Regions from separate parts of the Paenibacillus thailandensis genome, predicted to be linked through region 2. Evidence: riboswitches for the same ligand, from Rfam matches in the RefSeq annotation. Region 2 holds a riboswitch; the other holds the start of a gene.
The links. Region 2 has a riboswitch for thiamine pyrophosphate ahead of thiM (hydroxyethylthiazole kinase). Riboswitches for the same ligand answer to the same signal wherever they lie in the genome.
Positions count from the first base shown of each region.

Region 1: it holds a riboswitch for thiamine pyrophosphate, as region 2 does, so the genes downstream of both, ACFSW5_RS04685 (hypothetical protein) here and thiM (hydroxyethylthiazole kinase) in region 2, are expected to answer to the same signal.

Region 1 covers NZ_JBHUMY010000005.1:39,948-48,265, reverse strand. The annotation lists gene ACFSW5_RS04695 (hypothetical protein) at 130-438, shown strand; gene ACFSW5_RS04690 (glycosyltransferase family 4 protein) at 597-1,790, shown strand; TPP riboswitch at 1,800-1,904, shown strand; gene ACFSW5_RS04685 (hypothetical protein) at 1,992-2,303, shown strand; gene thiC (phosphomethylpyrimidine synthase ThiC) at 2,337-4,097, shown strand; gene ACFSW5_RS04675 (ThiF family adenylyltransferase) at 4,090-5,418, shown strand; gene thiE (thiamine phosphate synthase) at 5,437-6,291, shown strand; gene ACFSW5_RS04665 (thiazole synthase) at 6,308-7,114, shown strand; gene thiO (glycine oxidase ThiO) at 7,111-8,247, shown strand.
Region 2 covers NZ_JBHUMY010000041.1:850-9,167, forward strand. The annotation lists gene ACFSW5_RS23780 (hypothetical protein) at 1-60, opposite strand, end outside; gene ACFSW5_RS23785 (secondary thiamine-phosphate synthase enzyme YjbQ) at 382-780, shown strand; gene speD (adenosylmethionine decarboxylase) at 880-1,698, opposite strand; gene ACFSW5_RS23795 (hypothetical protein) at 1,812-2,333, opposite strand; gene ACFSW5_RS23800 (acyl-CoA thioesterase) at 2,429-2,893, opposite strand; TPP riboswitch at 3,007-3,112, shown strand; gene thiM (hydroxyethylthiazole kinase) at 3,208-4,011, shown strand; gene thiD (bifunctional hydroxymethylpyrimidine kinase/phosphomethylpyrimidine kinase) at 4,032-4,853, shown strand; gene thiE (thiamine phosphate synthase) at 4,853-5,521, shown strand; gene ACFSW5_RS23820 (beta-galactosidase) at 6,313-8,318, opposite strand, start outside.

The sequences.
Region 1 (8,318 bases), on a different contig from region 2:
ACCTCAAAACAGTGTGCCATATCCGGGCGGGCAAATCAACCGCCTTCTTCTCGCTCCGCACCCGCATCCGAGCGGCCGGAGTGGATAAATCAGGTCCGTTTGGCAAATGCTTGATACGAGGTGAATCGTATGATCGAATTGTTGATCGGCATTGGTTATGCCGCGGGGGCGGGAGCGCTGGCGTTCTGGTGGCGGCAGGACGCACGCGTGCGTCCATGGTGCGGCAAAATCGCGGCCGCGGCTTTATTTATCGCATTAACGGTCGTGGCGGGCGCCATTGTCCGCACGATCTTGCACCGGACGGTATTTATGACCGAAGTTCATATGGTGCTGCTGAATCCGTTATTTATCCTATGCGGGGCATACTTGTCCTTCTACCTGCTTGCTTCGTCGCTGCTGGCCTCGCTGGGAACGGAAAGACGGTCCGGAATCGGCTGAAATCCCGAAGCGGGAAGGGTGAATGCCGGTAGCAGGCCGGCACGGGATCGCGTATGCTACTCCTAACGGATTCGTTGACGGCGCCATATTCCCGAAGCCGAGCGCGCGGCGCCGAAGCGATGCCGCGTACCGTCAATAACTTTTAGGAGGGCTTCCAGGTGCCCACGAAAGTAGCCTTCGTTACGCCCGGATCCTACCCGATTCCTTCCTCGAAAAGCAGCTCGGTCGAACGTGTCGTCGAGAAGTTCGTCCCGTTGCTCGCTCCTTACGTCGAGCCGCGCATATACGGCCGGTCAAGCCGTTATCTGTCCAAGATCAGCAGGGTGAACGACATCGTTTGCGAACGGTTTCCGGCAGCCGATAAAGCGCTCTACGCGCGCAAGGTGGGCATGGCGATCAAAAGGTTCTCCCCGGCGCTGATCCAGGTGGAAAACCGTCCGAAAATGATCCCCGTCCTGAAAAGGATGCACCCGGGCAAGCCGTGTTGGCTGAATTTGCATTCCACGACCTTTATCGGGCCGCGTTATATATCGCCGGCCAAGCTGAAGCAAAGCTTGCGCAAGGCGGACAAAATTATCGTAAACAGCGAATTTATCCGCAGCGAGGTAGCCCGCAGAGCCCCGGAAGCGGCGGCCAAAATCCGGGTCGTATACCCCGGCGTGGATACGCTCCGGTTTGTATCCCAGCACTCCGAGGAAGGGGCGCGAAGACGCGAGGATATGCGCCGGCTGAAAGGGCTGACCGGCCGCAAAGTCGTCATGTTTATCGGGCGCCTCATTCCGCTCAAAGGCGTCCATCATCTGCTTCGCATCGCTCCCGAGCTTTCGAGGCGGCATCCCGAGCTGCTGGTCGTCGTCGTCGGCAGCCCGTTTTACGGCTCCCACCGGACTACCGCGTACGCCAGAAAGCTTGTCCGGCTCGGACACAGAAGCTCCGGCAACGTCCGGTTCGTCCCATATGTGCCGCATTCGGACGTGCCGGACTGGTTTCTCGTATCCGACGTCGCCGTCGTGCCTTCCGGCGGGCGGGAAGCGTTTGGCTTGGTCAACGTCGAGGCGATGGCGTCGGGCGTTCCCGTCGTGGCGACGGAGGCGGGAGGAATGAAGGAAATTATCGTTCCGGGCGAAACGGGGTTTCTCGTTCGGCCCGAACGCATCGAAGAAGAGCTGCTCGAGCGGCTGGATTTGTTGCTGCGCGACAAGCCGCTTCGCGACTGGATGGGCATGAACAGCAGAGCGCTCGTCGAGAGAAAATTTACTTGGCTTCACACCGCAAGGCGTTGGCTCGAGGTGTTTCACGAGGACGTTTTTCATCCGCTTTCTATTGACAGCCCTTGGCAGGAGGATGTATAGTTTTTACCATAAATCCACTAGGGGCGCCCGCAAGGGCTGAGATAAAGCTTCGGCTTTGGTCCCTTTGAACCTGATCTGGGTTATGCCAGCGTAGGAAAGTGGGATGATGCGATATTGCCGTTCTGTGCGCGACGGGCCGACTCGGTCCTGTTCGCGGGAACGATGTCGTCTATCAGCCGTTCCTTCGCGGGAACGGCTTTTTTGCCATATCGGAATGTATACGCCGATTCGTTTTGCGGTTTGCACCGGCTTCGATTTTTGCCGGACGAAACCGTCAGAAGCAAAAGCGGCGTGCGTTCCGGCAAATCCGTTGCCGCGTCGGGAAAGCCGGTGAAGCGGAGAATTGTCACAGACAGCAGCGCTGCTTTCAAGCAGTCTGCCGGGAAGACGATTCGCCGCAGCAAGCGCGGGATAGAGCCGCGCTGCAAGGAAGCGGGCGCCATTCGCCCGCGGCCGCTCCGGCAACGCTTTCGCCTGTACGCTTTCGGCCGCAGGCTTGACGAGGCCTCCTAGTGGAAAATTCATTTTCCGCCGGGAGGTTTTTTTATGTCTATTCACATGTCGCCGCTGCCGGGCAGCCGCAAAGTTTACGTAACCGGAGAGAGAGACGACATCCGCGTGCCGATGCGCGAAATCGCGTTGTCCGAGACGGAGGACAGAAGCGGCAACGTGAGCGCGAACGCGCCGGTGCGCGTGTACGATACGAGCGGGCCTTATACGGACGAGAGTTATGTTGCGGACGTGCGGAAAGGTCTGCCGGCGCTTCGCTCCGCGTGGATTGCGGAAAGAGGGGATACCGAAAGCTACGAGGGCCGCAGCGTTCGTCCGGAGGATAACGGCTTCGCTTCCGAGGAGTCGGCGCGGGCCCGCGGCGCGGAGCTGTTTCCGCTGAGCCGCCGTCCGCTTCGCGCCCGCGAGGGCCGCAACGTGACGCAGCTGCATTATGCGCGGCAAGGGATCGTTACGCCGGAGATGGAGTTCATTGCGCTGCGCGAAGGGATGAGCCCCGAATTCGTCCGTTCCGAAGTGGCGGCGGGACGCGCGGTCATCCCGGCGAACATCAACCATCCGGAAAGCGAGCCGATGATTATCGGAAAGGCTTTTCACGTGAAAATCAACGCGAACATCGGCAATTCCGCCGTCGCCTCCTCCATCGAGGAAGAGGTGGAGAAGATGACGTGGGCGACCCGCTGGGGCGCGGATACGATTATGGATTTGTCCACGGGACGGAACATCCATACGACGCGGGAGTGGATCATCCGCAATTCCCCCGTTCCGGTCGGAACGGTGCCGATCTACCAAGCGCTGGAGAAAGTAAACGGCGTCGCGGAAAATTTGAGCTGGGAGGTGTTCCGCGACACGCTCATCGAGCAGGCGGAGCAAGGGGTGGACTACTTTACGATCCATGCCGGCGTGCTGCTCAGGTACATCCCGCTGACGGCCAAGCGGGTGACCGGAATCGTATCCCGCGGCGGTTCGATCATGGCGGCCTGGTGCCTGGCGCATCACAAGGAAAATTTCTTATACACCCATTTCGAAGAAATTTGCGAAATCATGAAGGCGTACGACGTCACCTTCTCGCTGGGCGACGGGCTTAGGCCGGGTTCCATCGCCGACGCCAACGACGAGGCGCAGTTCGCCGAGCTGGATACGCTGGGCGAATTGACCCAAATCGCTTGGCGGCATGACGTGCAGGTGATGATCGAAGGACCCGGCCACGTCCCGATGCATCTGATCAAGGAAAACATGGACCGGCAGGCGGCGGTCTGCAACGAAGCTCCGTTTTATACGCTGGGCCCGCTTACGACCGATATCGCGCCCGGTTACGACCATATTACATCGGCGATCGGCGCGGCGATGATCGGCTGGTTCGGCACGGCGATGCTGTGCTACGTTACGCCGAAGGAGCATTTGGGCTTGCCGAACAAGGAAGACGTGAAGGAAGGCGTCATCGCCTACAAAATCGCGGCCCACGCCGCCGATTTGGCGAAAGGGCATCCGCGGGCGCGGGAGCGCGACGACGCTTTGTCGAAGGCGCGCTTCGAGTTCCGCTGGCATGATCAGTTCCGCCTGTCGCTCGATCCGGAGCGGGCGATGGCGTATCACGACGAGACGCTTCCGGCGGAAGCGGCCAAGTCGGCCCACTTCTGCTCGATGTGCGGGCCGAAGTTCTGCAGCATGCGGATTACGCAGGATATCCGGGATTTCGCCGAAAGCAGAGGGCTGGATACGGCCGAAGCGATCGAAGAAGGGATGAAGGAGCGGTCGGCCGCGTTTAAGGCGTCGGGGAGCTCGATTTATGGGTGAAGCCGGACGCCGTTACGGGGATGAGCGATATTCGCGGCAAATCCGCTTTGCGCCGATCGGGCATGCCGGGCAGCGGCGGCTTGGCGAAAGCGCCGTTCTCATCGTCGGCGCGGGAGCGCTGGGCGCGTCGCTCGCCCAGCATTTGACGCGGGCCGGCGTCGGGGAAATCCGGCTCGCCGACCGCGATTATGTCGAACCGAGCAATTTGCAGCGGCAAATGCTGTTCGACGAGTCCGACGCCGAGGCGGCCTTGCCCAAGGCGGCCGCGGCGGCCGCAAAGCTTCGCCGCATTAACGGCGAAGTGAGCGTCGTGCCGTACGTGACGGACGTGAATTCCCGCACGGTCGGGCCGCTTATCGACGGTGCGGATCTCGTGCTCGACGGCACGGACAATGCGGCGACGCGGCTGCTGCTGTCGGACGAATGCTTCAGGCGCGGCATCCCGCTGCTGTACGGCGGGGTGACGGGCTCGGCGGGCATGTGTGCGACGCTTCTGCCCGGCCGCACCGCCTGTCTCCGCTGCCTCATCGGCGGAGAAGAGGCGGAGGAGGGCGAAACTTGCGACACCGCCGGCGTCATATCGCCGGCGGTCGATCTGGTCGCGTCGCTGCAGGCGGCGGAAGCGCTGAAGCTGCTGACCGGCAACGAGGACGCGCTGCGGAACACATGGATCAGCGCGGACCTGTGGCCCTTCCGGCTGCGGGAATCGCAGCTTCCCGCCGGGAACGGGCGCTGCCCGCATTGCAGTCCCGGCCGCGGGGCGGAGCGGGGGCAGCGGCTTGAAGCGGAGCGCCGCAGCGCGACAACGGCCGCGGCGCCCGTGCCGGGCGGACCGGCAAACGCCGGTCATGCGGAAGGCGAAGGACGTTCGGCGAGCGATGCGCAAGCCCGCCGGCCCGGCAGCGGCGCGGCAGCCGCAGGTTATGCGGCGGGGACGGTGCCAATGCGTCAGTCCGGAGGAGCCGCGGCAAGCGCCGGATATGCGCCGGAGCGAGCGTTCGGGCGGACGAACGGCTCCGGCGCGCCGGCTCCGCTGCAGGCGGTTACCCTTTGCGGGCGCGATACGGTGCAGCTTACGCTCGCCGCGCCGCTGCCGCTTGAAGCGGCGCGGACCGAACTGGAACGGAAGGGCTGCAGGCTGACCGCCAATCCTTATTTGCTTCGGGCCGAGCTGCCGGTCGGCCAGCGGCTTGTCCTGTTTCCGGACGGGCGGGTGCTCGTTCAAGGCACGACGGACGCGGGCGAGGCGGCGGCGCTGTGCGGCGCATATCTCGACTTGGATAAAATTTTCGCCGGAACGCCGGCGGAACCATGCGGATAGAGGGGAGACGATCGATTCATGGGGAATTGGAACTGGGATAACATCCGGCTGTACGTCATCACGGGCGAGAACTACCATCCGGGGCGGGCGATGCTGGACGTTATCGAGCAGGCGCTTCAAGGCGGGGCGGATATCGTGCAGCTCCGCGACAAAACGGCCGACAAAGACGAGCTGCTGCGCAAAGCCCGGTCGCTCAAAGAGTTGACGCGGCATTTCGGCGTGCCGCTTATCGTCAACGACTATCCGGACATCGCGAAGCTGGCGGATGCGGACGGCGTCCATCTCGGGCAGGAGGACGGCGGCTTCGCGGAAGCGCGGGAGCTTCTCGGCCCGGATAAAATCGTCGGCGTATCGACGCATTCCATCGGGCAGGCGCTGGCCGCGCAGGAGGCGGGAGCCGACTATATCGGCGTCGGTCCCGTTTATCCGACCGGCACGAAGCCCGGCCGGCAGGCCGTGACGACAGCTTACGTCCGCGAAGCGGCGGCGGGCGTCCGGATTCCTTTTTTCGCGATCGGCGGCATTACGCCGGCGAACGCGGCCGAGGTGCTGGCCGCCGGTGCGGCACGGCTGTGCGCCGTCTCCGCCATCGTCGGCAGCGATAATCCGCGGCGCGTTTGCGAAGCGTTCAAAGCGCAATTAACGGCTGCCGGGGAGCATGGCGGCGCGGCAGTTCGGCGAATCCAGTTGAACGGCGCCGAACGGACCGTGGCCGCCGCCACGGTGGAAGAGCTGGTGCTCCAGCTCGGGCAGCAAGGGAAAAGGCTGCTTGTCGAGCTCGACGGCGCCATCGTCGATCGTTCGGTCTGGCCGGAAGCGCCGATCCGCGAAGGCGCGTCGGTGGAGCTTATCCATTTTGTCGGAGGAGGCTGATTGTAAAGTGAACAACATGTACAACGATCCGCTGCGCATCGGAGACGTTAGCCTGAAATCCCGGTTTTTTCTCGGAACGGGCCGTTTTCCGAATCCGCTTGCCCTAAGGCAGGCGCTGGAAGCGTCGGAAGCCGAAGTGGTGACGTTTGCGATCCGCCGCGTCGATCTCGACCGGGCCGAAGACGATTCGCTGCTTCAGCACTTGGAGGATAAGCCGCTCCGGTATTTGCCGAATACGTCGGGCTCGCAAACGGCCGACGAGGCGGTGCGGATCGCAAGCTTGGCCAGAGCTGCGGGGATGGGGAATTGGATTAAGGTCGAAATCAGCGTAAATCCCCGTTACTTGCTCCCCGATCCGATCGAAACGCTGCGAGCAACGGAGCGGCTTGCCAAGGATGGTTTCGCCGTATTCGCTTATACGTCGGACGATCCCATCTTGTGCAAGCGGCTGGAGGAAGCGGGAGCGGCGGCCGTCATGCCCGGCGGATCGCCGATCGGCACAGGGCTTGGACTGCTGAATCCGTATAATATCGGGCTGATCGCCGAAGAAGCGAACGTGCCGGTGATCGTCGACGCCGGAATCGGGTCTCCCAAGGACGCCGCCGAGGCGATGGAGCTTGGCGCTTCCGGCATATTGGCGAATACGCCGGTGGCGAAAGCGAAGCATCCGGCGATGATGGCGAGGGCGATGAAGCTGGCTATCGAAGCCGGCCGGCTCGGCTACCATGCCGGTCGCATTCCGAGGAAACCGTACGCCTCGGCAAGCAGCGACCTGCAAGGCTCTTTATTCTCTTCGGGCGCGTCCCGCGAGGGCGAGCCATGACGGCGCAGACGGTCCTTGTGCTCGGCGGCGGCATTATCGGCTTGTCGTGCGCGTTCCGGGCCGCGGCCGAGGGCATGCAGGTCACGGTCGCCGAACCCGCCGCTTGCGGCGGGCAAGCCTCCGGAGCGGCGGCGGGGATGCTTGCGGCCTTTTCCGAGAATACGGACCAGCCGGACGCTTTTTTCCAGCTTTGCCTGGCGAGCTTAAACTGTTATCCCGACTGGATTGCCGAAGTGGAGGAGGCGTCGGGGGAGAGGGCGGAATGGGTCCGAAGCGGCAGCCTTACCCTGTTGAACGGCGAAACGGACTTGCTGCACGCACTCTCCCGCATCTCATGGCAGAACGATTGGGGCGCAAGCGCCGAGCTCGTCGAGGGAGAAGCGCTTCGGAAGCTCGAACCTGCGCTTGCGGACAGCATTCCGGCAGCCGTCTACATACCGGGGGAAAGCCACGTGTACGCGCCCAAGCTTGTGCGCGCGCTGGAGAAGGCGTGCCGCAGATTGGGCGTGCGGATCGCCGACCATGCCGGAGCGCCGGTCGGCTTGACGCGGCTGCCGGGCGGCGGCATCGAGGCGCGGTGCGAACGGCTCCCGGAACCGCTTGTCGCTGACAAAGCCGTCATATGCGCCGGGGCATGGACGGGACTGTACGAGCGGTGGCTCGGCATACCGTTTCCGGTGCAGCCGGTCCGCGGCCAAATCTGCTCCTTCGAGGTGCCGTTCGGTCAAGTCCGGCATATCGTATTTTCCAATCAGGCGTATTGGGTCGGCAAACAAAACAACCGGCTCGTATGCGGCGCATCCGAAGACGCCGCCGGCTTCGACACGTCGGTCACGGAGCGCGGCATTAACCGGCTTATCCGAAGCGGGGAGCGCACGCTTCCTTTCCTGAGCGGCAAGGAGACGGCGTCCCGCTGGGCCGGCCTTCGTCCGGTCGCCCCGGACGGGTTGCCGCTTATCGGGCCGGTAAGCGGGACGGGCGATATCGTGATGGCGGCGGGCCATTACCGCAACGGCATATTGCTAAGCCCGGCGACCGCGCGCATTGTGGCGGATTTGCTCCGGGAGAAGCCGCCCGGCCCCATATCCGCCTTCGCTCCCGACCGTTTCGCGGTCGCTGCAAAAAACGATTGAATAACCTTTCGCGGCATGCTATGATTTGTTAATGAGAATCGTTATCATGTCGAGGGACGAACAGAAAGGTT
Region 2 (8,318 bases):
CTCGTCCAAAGCTTTGCAGGCGGAAAGAATGAAGTGTTGATCGGGTAATGGCTTTGTCAAACGTTAAATCCCCCGTTTATATAAAGTATGTATATCCCGATTCTATCCATACGCTCCGGCAGCTGCATGTCAGCGAATATTCGTTCGATTCAATAACAATAGATATATCGTTATTTTAAATCAGATATTCCAACCTGTATAGTCGGATAATAATAAAAAAGATCGCAAAAACCGATCGATAAAACTCAATTATTCAAATTTACATCCTTTATTTTCCATATCAAGAGACGAAATGCGAAACCGGCTTTCTTCCATCCGCCCGAACGCGTTATGATCGTATAGAATAGGTATCGAAGAATGTCATTAAGGAGGAATCAAGGCATGTATAGCTTTGAAATTTCGACCCGAGGCCGCGATGAAATGGTGGAGGTGACGGCGCAGGTCCGGCAAGCCGTCAAAGAAAGCGGCGTATCGGAAGGATACGCCATCGTTTACTGCCCGCATACGACGGCAGGCATCGCGATTAATGAAAACGCCGATCCCGACGTCGTCCGGGACGTGCTCCGCCGCTTCGACGAGGTATTTCCTTGGGAGCATCCCAAGGACCGTCACGCCGAAGGAAATACGGCTGCCCATCTGAAGGCGATAACGACCGGAACGAGTCAAACGGTGCTCATCGATAACGGCCGCCTGGTGCTGGGGACATGGCAAGGGATCTACTTTTGCGAATTTGACGGCCCTCGGACGAGAAGATTTTATGTCAAAATCGTCAGAGGCTGACGCCGGGCTAAACCATCAGCCCGCCGGTGCATACCATACCGGCGGGCTTTATTTCGAGCTTATGAACGGAGAGAGGCGACAACGGCTTATGGAAAGCGGTTAGGACAAATTTTTGCCGTAAAAAATTTCGTCCATTTCCTCCCTCAGCCTCGCTTCCATCTCCTTCTGCTCCTTCGGGCTAAGCTTGTCCTTTGTGTAACCGAACAGATAGTTGTTTAAATCGAAGCGGTTCAACTTACATTTTGTATGGAATATATGCTCCTGATAGACGTTTACGTCGATCATGTCGTAAGACGAGATAATGTCGTCCGGGATGTAGTTCTGGATCGAGGTGATGTCGTGATCGATAAACAACTTGTTGCCGTAAATGTCCCGCGTAAATCCCCGTACCCGATAATCGATCGTCATAACGTCGGTTTCGAAGGAGCCGATTAAGTAGCTGAGCGCCTTCAGCGGCGAAATTTCGCCGCAGGTTGAAACGTCGATGTCGGCGCGGAACGTGCTGATGCCTTCGCTCGGATGATATTCGGGATACGTATGGACGGTAATATGACTTTTATCCAGCTGCATGACGACGTTGTCCGGCATCGGCCCCGGCGATTCGTCGAACATATGCGGCGGCGCCTCCACGACCGGTCCTTCCGATACGAGCAGCGTTACGCTTGCCCCCTGCGGCACGTAATCCTGCTTCGCGACGTTCAACACATGCGCACCGATCATTTCGGACACCGTATTCAAAATGCCCGTCAACCGTTCGGAATTATATTGCTCGTCAATGTATGCGATATAGGCTTCCCGTTCTTCCTTCGTCTTCGTATAGCAAATATCATACATATTGAAGCTTAGCGACTTCGTCAAATTATTGAAGCCGTGCAACGTTATCCGTTTGTCAGGGCCATGGTCCGGTTCCATGCTCATCTCGATCCCCCCGTTCATCCCTACTATGTCCCAAAAAGGCGGGGGCCATTCGAAAAAAGCGCCCTTCCGTTATAACGGATGGCCATCCGGCAGTCGGGACTCGATCCCGCCGCTTACCAACCCATGGCACGGAGCCTCTCCAACGTTTTGATCGTAAAATCGACCAGGTTCGCAATGTCCTCCATCTGATCCTCGTTAATTTTGCGATTGAACGGAATGCCGATCCGGTTCCGATAAACAAGCGGCGTACTGCCGTAAATAAAGCCTATCGTTTGGCTAACGGGCTGCTCCGGCTCCCATATTTCGTGCAGCGCTTCCCGGATCTGCCGGCAGTTCTCGTCAATTTCGTCCATCGAAACGTGAAAATAGACGTTCAGCTCGCAGCCGGGGTTCGTCCCTTCCTGCTCCAACAGCTCCGCCGCGAGCTCCTTCAGCGAAGCCGACAGCTCGATCTCGGCATAAGCCGTCCCGCCGTCCGTGAGCTGAAAGCCGATGGAAAACCTTCTTCCCATCACCGCCATGTCCAGGACGTCTTTGCGGCTCGTCACGGCGATTCGCCGGTCCAAATTGTTCAGGTCGTAAATCGTGTTCTCGAATGCGACTTTTAAATTGTCGAATACCGTTGGATCAAACAAGCTGCATCCCCTCCGACTTCGTATAACTGCGACCAGGCTTAGGGTCAGCCTCTATTTCGTGTTTTAAACGACACTTGGCGCGCCGGGCTTAACCGTTACTCCTCGAGTCTGTCCCCTTCGTAATTCCGAATCGTTTCGCGGGCAAAATCGGGTAACGGCGCGCTTTTGCCGCTTTCCTTATCGATAAGCACGAGCGCCCCTCTGCCTGCCGCTTTCAATCGCCCGTTTGCGACCAACGCGTATTGAATGTCCACGGAGGAACGGCCGATACGAGCCGTCCGGACGTACAGCTGCAGAGGATCCTTCAAGTAAACTTGCTCCAAGTACTGACATTCCAGATCGGCCGTCACGGCGACGAACCTGTCCCCGAAAAGCGCGGCCGTCAGCCCGAGATGATCGAAATAATCGACGCGTCCCTGTTCAAAATACATAAAATAGCTGACATTGTTTACGTGTCCCAACATATCCGTTTCGCAATAACGCACTTTAATCGGAATCGAAAATTGAAATTTTTGAAGCCAACCGGCGGCATCCGGCTGTATAAAGCTTATCTTTTTCATGGTGACGGCTGCTCCCTTGGAAAATGATTTATGAATATTGTAGAACTTATGAGAAGGGATGGCAACGGCGCGGCAGCTTATGCTATAGTAGAAAACAATCGAATACTACCTATTTTATTCACTAGGGGAGCCGTTTGGCTGAGACGGAGCTTTCTTGACTCCGGACCCTTGGAACCTGATCTGGTTCGTACCAGCGGAGGGAAGTGGAGACAGCCTGTCATAATGGTCCGCGCGTATTTGCGGCTTGATTCGGGAACCCGCTCCTTCCTTTCGGAAGGGGCGGGTTTTGTGCTTATTGAAGGAGGATGCTTACGATGTCTTATTTGAAAAGGGTGCGCGAACGCAATCCGCTAGTCCATAATATTACGAACCTTGTGGTGGCCAACTTTACCGCCAACGGCTTGCTCACCTTGGGCGCTTCGCCCTTCATGGCGTATGCGCACGAGGAGGTGGAGGACGTCGCCCGTATCGCAGACGCAGTCATGTTCAATATCGGAACGCTTGACGAAAATGTCGTGCAATCCATCCTGCTGGCGGGACGGTCCGCAAACGCCAACGGAGTGCCTGTCGTATTCGACCCGGTGGGAGCCGGGGCGACTCCTTATCGGACGGAGACGGCGCAAACGGTGATGAAGCAGGTCAAGGTAGACGTTCTGCGCGGCAATATGGCCGAAATCGCCAATACCGCAGGCGAACGCTGGGATATTAAAGGTGTCGATGCCGGCGAAGGCAGCGGGGACGCGCTGGAGATTGCCCGGCGGGCTGCCTTGAAATTAGGCTGCATCGTAGCCGCGACCGGCAAGGAGGATATTGTGACGGACGGCACTGCCGTCGCCTTGATCGGCAACGGCCACCCGCTGCTCGCCAAAGTGACCGGAGCCGGATGCCTTCTTAGTTCGGTTGTTGCCGCCTTTCTCGCCGTTGGCGGGGAATCCAAGCTGGACGCCGTAACGGAGGCGCTTGCCTTCTACGGCATCGCTGCGGAGAACGCCTTCGAACGGACGGCCGGACAAGGGCCGGGGAGCTTCCAAATCGAGTTTATCAATCAATTGGCTTCGGTTTCTCCGGAGACCGTCAACGAACGGAAAATCGTCCGCCCATGGAAACAAAGCACCTGAGTGGAGAGGAGTTTGACCGCATGAACGAAACCATTCGCCTGGCCCTAACGATTGCCGGTTCGGATAGCGGCGGAGGAGCAGGCATTCAAGCCGATCTTAAAACGTTCCAGGAGCTCGGCGTTTACGGCATGTCCGCCCTAACCGCCGTTACGGCCCAAAACACGCTTGGGGTACACGGCGTGTATCCATTAACGGAAGAAGCGGTTGCCCGGCAGCTTGACGCGATCGGGGACGATCTTCAGCCCCATGCCGTAAAGACGGGGATGCTGTTCGATGCGGCCATTATCTCCATCGTAGCCGACAAGGCGGCGGAATACGGCTGGGATAAGCTCGTCATCGATCCGGTTATGGTCGCCAAAGGAGGCTCGGCGCTTTTAAAGCGGGAAGCTGTCGCCGCCTTGATCAAGCGGCTGATTCCGCTGGCCCTGGTTACGACGCCCAATGTTCCCGAAGCGGAGCTGCTCGCCGGAATGGCCATCCGGTCGCTTGCCGACCGCGAAGAAGCGGCGAAGCGTCTCGTACAGATGGGCTCCCGTTACGTCGTCATGAAAGGCGGACACGATTACGCAACGGAACAAGTCGTCGACCTGCTATACGATGGGCGACAGTTTATGTATATGGAAAGCAAACGGATCGAAACCCGCCATACTCACGGAACCGGTTGTACCTACTCCGCAGCGGTAACCGCCTTGCTCGCTCAAGGCAAGCCCGTAGAAGAGGCTGTTCAAACGGCCAAAGCGTTTATTCAGGCGGCTATCGAGGAGAACCTGGGAATCGGCGGCGGCCACGGGCCGACGAACCACTTTGCCTATAGGCGGCGACTGCAAGGAGGAGAAGCTTGATGGCAGGGTGGAACGAAGCGGCCGTCCGCCGGGCGTTGAGACTTTATTTTATTGCAGGGAGCGTTAATTGCAGCTCACCCCTAGACGTGCTGCGAGCAGCGATCGAGGGCGGAGCGACGATGTTCCAATACCGGGAAAAAGGAGCCGGCGCCCTCGAAGGAAAAGCGAAGCTGGCGCTTGGCATGCAGCTTCGCGACTGCTGCCGGGAAGCCGGCATACCGTTTATCGTCAACGACGATATCGAGCTGGCCATCGCCTTGGACGCGGACGGCATCCATGTCGGTCAGGAGGATGCGCCCGCGGGCGATATCCGGCGCCTCGTCGGAGCGGGGCGCATTGTCGGCGTATCTGCGCACACCGTCGAAGAAGCGCGCCAAGCGATTGCCGACGGAGCCGACTACCTGGGCATCGGGCCGATCTTCCCGACGTCCTCGAAGGATGACGCCCGTGCCGTACAAGGCACCCGCTTGCTCGAAGAGCTGCGTAACGCGGGCATTGCGCTGCCGCTTGTCGCCATCGGCGGGTTGACCGCGGACAACGCGGCTATAGCTATTCGCTCCGGAGCGGACGGCGTCTCGGTCATTTCGGCCGTCGCGGCCGCTCCTTCGCCGCGCCTGGCCGTCCGGCAGCTGCTCGCGGCTGTCGCATCCGCTTTGCAAGGCCGGTAATTCCAAAAACCGTTTACTCGAAGAGTAGACGGTTTTTTATGTGCAGTTGCTGTATTCGCGAATCGAACGTCAAGTTTTGTGCGGAAGAGCTCTCTTTTGGCTTCTTTTTATCTCTATCCCGTCTGCTCAGTTTGTTACTTCGCTTTCTTCCTGATTAATATTGTCATGCTCTGAGGAGTCTTTATCCTACCAAAATTTTTCTTTATCATGCCTGCTTAGGCTTCTTAGATCCTTTTCGTCGTTATCCCGTTTGCTCAGAACTATTGTTTTCCTTTGTACCGGTATCCCGTTTGCTCAGGCCTTGAAGATTCCTTTTTATCGATATCCCATATAGTCAGGTCTGCTTTCTCCCTTATCACCGCTATTCCGCCTGCTCAGAACTGTTAATGCTCTTGAGCTGCGGATAGAACGTCCAAAAGGAGCGAGACTCAACTGAGCTTGCGGGGAGAATAGCCAAAAGACGCCGGAACCTTCCTGAGCTTGCGGGGAGAATAGCCAAAAGGAGCGAGACTCAACCTGAACTGCGGGGAGAACAACCAAAAGGAGCGAGACTCAACCTGAACTGCGGGGAGAACAACCTAAAAGGAGCGAGACACAACCTGAACTGCGGGAGAATAGCCAAAAGACGCGAGAATCATCCTGGGCTGCGGAGAGAACGACCAAAAATCTAGTGAGTATAAAGCCTAAACATTTCGACTCACACTTCTCTTCCCGAAAAAAAACCGGTCCATGCCGAGCAATGCGGCTGGACCGGTTTGATTGGCGGCTGCCCTGTTGGCTGTCTTGCCTTTTTACTTCGCTTCTTCCAAAATAACGACGCCGTATCCCGGTACTTCCAGCGTATTGCCGGAGACGGCTTGGCCGGACACCGCATCGGCATACGCCTTGCCCGCTTCCAGCTCCGCGGTTACGGCATGCGCGTTATGGTTCAGCAGGAAAAGCAGAGACTTGCCGTCTTTCGCCCGGCGGGACGCTTCCAGGCCGACCGGTCCGCGCGCCAGCGGACGGATGCCTTTGTCCTGTACCAGCTTCGCCATGAAACCTTCCATAAACGCTTTATCCGGGCTGGATGCGACGTACCAAGCTTCCCCTTGGCCGAATTTGTTGACGGTCAGCGCCGGCATTCCTTTGTAGAAATCGCTGCCGTATTCCGCAACGGCCGTGGCGCCTTTCGTGTGGATCAAGTCGCACAGAATGCCGCATTCATAGGAGCCCTCCAGCGTACCGAGGCTCTCCTTCATGACGATCCGGTTCGTGCTGCCGGGAAGCAGAGCATCGATTTCCTCCGCCCAGATGCCAAGCACTTTGCGAAGCTCTCCGGGATAGCCGCCGGTCGTCACGAGGTCGTTTTCATTCACGATACCGCTGAAGAACGTCGTTACGAACGTGCCGCCGCCGGCCACGAATTCCTCGACTTTCTTCGCGTAACCCGGCTTAACCATATATAGTACCGGCGCGATCACGATGTCGTAACCGCTCAGGTCCTCCTCGACGCCGATCATAGCCGTTTGCACGTTCATATTGAACAAGGCGTCGTAATATTTATGAACCTCTTCGACGTATTTCAAGGCGACCGTCGGTCCGCTCGACAGTTCGATCGCCCAGCGGTTCTCCCAATCGAAAACGATCGCAACCTTCGCTTCCACGCGGGCATCGAGCACTTTGTCGCCCAGCTTCTGCAGCTCGGCGCCCAGCTCGGCGCATTCGCGGAAGACGCGCGTATGCTCATGTCCGACATGCTCGATAACCGCCCCGTGGTATTTCTCGCAGGCGCCGATGGAGCGGCGGAGCTGGAAGAACAATACCGTGTCCGCGCCGCGCGCCACGGCCTGGTGGCTCCACAGCCGCATGACGCCCGGGCGCTTCAGCGAGTTGTACGGCTGCCAGTTCTGCTGGCTTGGCGTCTGCTCCATCAGCATGAACGGCTGGCCTTGCTTAAGGCCGCGCATCAGATCGTGCGTCATGGCCGTAAAGCTGTAAGGCGTGTCAAGCGACGGATAGTTGTCCCACGACACGACATCCATATATTTCGCCCACTCGAAGTAATTCAGCTCCGGATAAAAGCCCATCAAATTCGTCGTTACCGGGATGTCCGGCGTATGCTTTTTGAGCGCGTTGTACTCGAGCTTGTAGCATTCCAGCATGCTCGCCGATTGGAAACGGCGGTAATCGAGCGAGATGCCTTGGAAATTCGTCCGGTTGCCGCTCCATTCCTCGCTCAGCTCGTTAGGCACGACGATTTCGTCCCAATCGTAGAACGTATGTCCCCAGAACCGGGTATTCCAAGCTTTGTTCAACTTCTCCAGCGTGCCGTACCGTTCTTTCAGCCACTCGCGGAAAGAGGCTTCGCAATTGTCGCAATAGCAGTAACCGCCGTATTCGTTGGATACGTGCCAGATGAGCACGGCCGGATGGTCCTTGTAGCGCTCGGCCAGCTTCTCGGCGATCCGCTCGGAATATTTGCGGTAGGTCGGGCTGTTCGGGCAAGAGTTGTGGCGCCCGCCGAATTTGCGCTTGCGCCCGTGGTAATCGACGCGCAGCACGTCGGGGTATTTTTTCGCCATCCATGCCGGGTGCGCCCCCGTGCTCGTTGCGAGGCATACGTAAATGCCGTCCTTATATAACCGGTCTATCGTTTCGTCCAAATACGCGAAGTCGTAAGTTTCTTCGTCAGGTTGGGCCAGCGCCCACGAAAACACGTTGACGGTAGCGACGTCGATGCCCGCCAGCTTGAACATGCGGTTGTCCTCGGCCCAAATTTGCGGATCGTCCCACTGCTCCGGGTTGTAGTCGCCGC